DNA from 2 places in the Streptomyces sp. NBC_01255 genome. Region 1 is predicted to be linked to the other one. Evidence: riboswitches for the same ligand, from Rfam matches in the RefSeq annotation. Region 1 holds a riboswitch; the other holds the start of a gene.
The links. Region 1 has a riboswitch for ZMP and ZTP ahead of OG357_RS35885 (phosphoribosylaminoimidazolecarboxamide formyltransferase). Riboswitches for the same ligand answer to the same signal wherever they lie in the genome.
Positions count from the first base shown of each region.

Region 2: another riboswitch for ZMP and ZTP. It lies ahead of OG357_RS01370 (bifunctional 5,10-methylenetetrahydrofolate dehydrogenase/5,10-methenyltetrahydrofolate cyclohydrolase); the one in region 1 lies ahead of OG357_RS35885 (phosphoribosylaminoimidazolecarboxamide formyltransferase).

Region 1 is NZ_CP108474.1:7,929,831-7,932,022, forward strand. It holds gene OG357_RS35885 (phosphoribosylaminoimidazolecarboxamide formyltransferase) at 1-1,133, opposite strand, end outside; ZMP/ZTP riboswitch at 1,168-1,261, opposite strand; gene OG357_RS35890 (glyceraldehyde-3-phosphate dehydrogenase) at 1,348-2,192, opposite strand, start outside.
Region 2 is NZ_CP108474.1:315,856-318,047, reverse strand. It holds gene OG357_RS01375 (GAF domain-containing protein) at 1-678, opposite strand, end outside; ZMP/ZTP riboswitch at 859-967, shown strand; gene OG357_RS01370 (bifunctional 5,10-methylenetetrahydrofolate dehydrogenase/5,10-methenyltetrahydrofolate cyclohydrolase) at 996-1,850, shown strand.

The DNA.
Region 1 (2,192 bases):
CGCGCGAGCGTGATCCCGTGCTCGCGGCAGGCGTCCTCGACGTCGGTGGAGCGGATCGACCCGCCGGGTTCGGCGACGGCGGTGACGCCGTGCCGGTGCGCGTGATCGACGTTGTCGCGGAAGGGCAGCGCGCCGTCCGAGGCGAACGCCACCCCGGTCAGCTCCGCGAGCCACGCGGTGCGCCGGACGTCGGTGAGGTCGGGGGCGGGCACGGACAGGGCCCCGGACAGGCGCTCGCGCTCGTCCGGGGTGAGGTCGCCCTCGACGAACCGGATCTGCCAGTTGATCCGGTCCTGCCGGCGGATGTCGGGCCGGAAATCGAGCGCGCGGACGGCGGGGTGGCGGCGCAGCCACCACGTGTCGGTCTTCGCGCCCGCCAGCCGGGTGCAGTCCACCCGGGACTGCTGCCCGGCGCCGATCCCGAGCGTCGCCCCGCCGCGTACGTAACAGACCGAGTTGGACTGGGTGTAGCGCAGCACCGCGAGTCCGAGCAGTAGGTCCTCCCTGGCCGAGGCCGTGAGTTCACCGCACACGACGTCGTCCAGGAGCGCGGGGGAGAGGGGCACGTCGTCGCGCTGCTGGGTCAGCCGCATGCCGAACACCTCCCGGGCCTCCTGGCCCGGCGGGGTGAAGGCCGCGTCGGCCTCCATGACCAGGAAGCGGCCGCTCTTCTTCCGGCTGAGGGTCTCGACGGTGCCGGGAGCGTAGCCGGGGGCGATGACACCGTCGCAGACCACCCGGGTCAGCAGCTCGGCGAGTTCGGCGTCGACCGGATGCGAGACGGCGGCGAAGTCGCCGTAGGAAGACTTCGGATCGGCGTCACGCGCCCGCAGGTAGGCGCTGGTGACCGCGCCGACGCGGTCGCGGTCCACGCCGTACAGCTCGGCGGTCACCTCGTCGACCGGCCCGGCCACCGCCGCGCCGGCCGGCGAGACGTGCTTGAAGGAGGCGGCGGCCGGCCGGCCGCCCAGGGCGCGGCTCGCGTCCCGGACCAGCTGCCAACTGTTCAGCGCGTCCAGCAGATTGACGTAGGACGGGCTGCCGTTCACCACCCGCACCGGCCGGCTTCCGGGCTCCACCGGCACGGCGGTCGCCACCAGCTGCTGGGGATTGATGCCGTAGCGCAGTTCCATCTCAAGACCTCCTGGGTCAGCGGGACATCACTGACGCAGGCGCCCAGGCGGTCGACGCGCACGCGGGAAGACGGGACCGAATGCCGCTCCCCGGTGGTGATCCACCTTCGCCAGTCGCGGCGGGCACGATGCTACCCGCCCGGCGGAAACGCGGAGCGCCGCACCCCCCGTACGGGAAGTGCGGCGCGCCGCCGTGCTGTCGGTGCCGGGGGGATCAGACCGCCGGAGCCGGGAAGGTCGGGTACTCCACGCCGGAGACGTGCTGGACGACCCGGATGACCTGGCACGAGTAGCCGAACTCGTTGTCGTACCACAGGTAGAGAATCGCGTTGTCGCCGTCGACCTTGGTCGCACCGGCGTCGACGATGGACGCGTGGCGCGAGCCGACGAAGTCCATCGAGACGGCGTCGGGGGCCGTGGTGAAGTCGATCTGGCGCTTCAGCGGCGAGTGCAGCGAGACGTCGCGGAGGTACTCGAGGACCTCTTCGCGGGTGGTCTCGCGGCCCAGGCGCAGGCTCAGGATGGCGATCGATACGTCCGGCACCGGCACGCGGATGGAGCTGCCGGTGATCGGGGCCTTGAGGTCGGGCAGCGCCTTGGCGACGGCCGAGGCGGCACCGGTCTCGGTGATCACCATGTTCAGCGGCGCGGAGCGGCCGCGACGGTCGGCCTTGTGGTAGTTGTCGAGGAGGTTCTGATCGTTCGTGAACGAGTGGACCGTCTCGACGTGACCGCGGAGCACACCGTACTCGTCGTCCATCGCCTTCAGCGGCGGGACGATCGCGTTGGTCGTGCAGGAAGCGCAGGACAGGATCTTCTCGTCCGGCTTCACCGTCTCGTGGTTCACACCGTGGACGATGTTCGGCACGTCGCCCTTGCCGGGCGCGGTCAGGACGACCTTGTCGATGCCCGGGCGCAGGTGCTTGGAGAGACCCTCGCGGTCGCGCCACTTGCCGGTGTTGTCGATGAGGATGGCGTTCTCGATGCCGTACGCCGTGTAGTCGACCTCGGACGGGTCGTTGGCGTAGATCACCTTGATCGTGTTGCCGTTGGCGAGGA
Region 2 (2,192 bases), 7.6 Mb from region 1:
CAGGCGTACGCGCCGCCCGCCCACAGAGAGCACCGCTTCGTCGCGGCCCAGCGCGGAGAGCCTGAACCCACCCGGCCGGGCCGGCGGCCCGAGGAGGGCGAGCTGGGACTCGGCGGCCCGCGCCACCGCCTGCACGAAACCGAGGCTGTGCGGGTGCGCGAGGCGCTCCCCGCCCGTGATGTCCACCGCGCCGATCACCCGGCCGGACAGTGGATCGTGCACGGGAGCGGCGGCGCACGTCCAGGCCCGCACCCGTCGCCGGAAGTGCTCGTCGGCGACGACCTGCACCGGCCGGTCGACGGCGATCGCGGTCCCCGGCGCGTTCGTCCCGGCCGCCGACTCCGACCAGCGGGCCCCGGCCACGAAGTTCATGGCCCGGGCCTTGCGCAGCGTGCCCGGATGGCCTTCCACCCAGAGCATCCGCCCTGCCGCGTCGCAGACCGCCAGCAGATGCTCCCCGTCCGTCGCGTACGTCCCCATCAACTCCCGGATCACCGGCATCGCCGCCGAGAGGGGATGGCCGTCCCGGTGACCCGCCAACTCGTCCTCGTCCAGCTCGATCCGGGCGACCCCTTCCTGGCTCACCCTGGCCCGCACGGAACGCCGCCACGAGGCTGCCACCAGCGGCCGCAGCACCGAACGGGTCGGACCGGACCCCGGACCCGCTGCCCCGGTCACCCACGTATCGCTCAATTCGGCCTCCTCGTCGAGGTCGCCCAGCACGTCGGACGTGTCGTTCGGGTCGTCGTCCGGCTCATCGTCGTGCGCGCGCGGGCCGCCGACAAGCGCCCCGGCACCACGGCATATGCGCCCTGTCCTGGACCGGCCCCCGGCCCCCGGCGCGGAGCACGTAGAGTGGGACCGGGCCGTGACTGGCGCTTGAGGTGGATCACCACCGGGGAGCGGCCCGGGCGGAGCGCACCCGAGCGGTGCGACCGTGCCGATGCCGTGCGCCTGGGCGAACCACCGGTCAGACACGACGCCCAGGAGTTGCCATGTCCACCAGCACCGCCACCCTCATGGACGGCACCGCCCTCGCCCGCCGTACGGTCGAGGAGACCGCCGCGCGCGCCGCCGAGGTCACCCGCCGCACCGGCGTCACGCCGTGCCTCGCCACCGTCCTGGTCGGCGCCGACCCGGCCTCCGTGACGTACGTGAAGATGAAGCAGAACCGCTGTGCGAAGGCCGGAATCCGCTCCAAGCACGTCGAGCTGCCCGCCACCACGACGACCGAGGAGCTCGTCGCCGCGATCACCGCGCTGTCCGAGGACCCCGAGGTCCACGGCATCCTGCTCCAGCATCCGGTCGGCCCGCACATCGACGAGCGCGCCGCCTTCGAGGCCATCGCCCCGGAGAAGGACGTCGACGGCGTCACCATGGCGTCCTTCGCCGCCATGGGCTTCGGACTGCCCGGCTTCGTGTCCTGCACGCCCGGCGGCATCATGCGCCTCCTCGACGCGTACGACGTCGAACCGAGCGGCAAGCGGGCCGTGGTCGTCGGGCGCAGCGCGATCCTCGGCAAGCCGGCCGGTCTCCTCCTCCTCGGCCGCGACGCCACCGTCACCTACTGCCACTCCCGCACCAAGGACCTCTCCTCCGTCATACGGGAGGCCGACATCCTGGTGGCGGCCGTCGGCAAGCCGAACTTCATCAAGGGCGAGGACATCAAGCCCGGCGCCGTCGTCGTCGACGCCGGCTACAACCCGGGCAACATCGGCGACGTCGACTTCGCGTCCGCCGCCGAGCGCGCCTCCCTCATCACTCCCGTCCCCGGTGGCGTCGGTCCCATGACCATCGCCGTGCTGCTCGCGCAGACGGTCGAGGGCGCGGAGCGCCAGCTCGGTCTGTAGGGCACCCATGACGGGGCGTCGGCGGGACGGTGGGCGGGGGATGAGAGGTGCTTTCCGGCCATGGTCGGACAAGGCGTTGTCGGCGATGGTCACGATTCTGTACAGGCCGGGCTCAACGGCCCCGGATCACTCGCCGCACGGCCGTCGACAAGCAACCCTGGTGTCTGTGCCGCACCAGCCGACCGCCACTCCGCCGCCGGACCGCCGACCGGCTGAGTCCCCCTCAGCCGAGCCCCGTCCCACCGAGCTTCGTTCCACCGAGCCCCGTCCCACCGAGTCAGGTTCCACCGAGCTCCGTTCCGCCGAGTCACCGTCCACCGAGGCTCACTCCGCCGAGCGGCT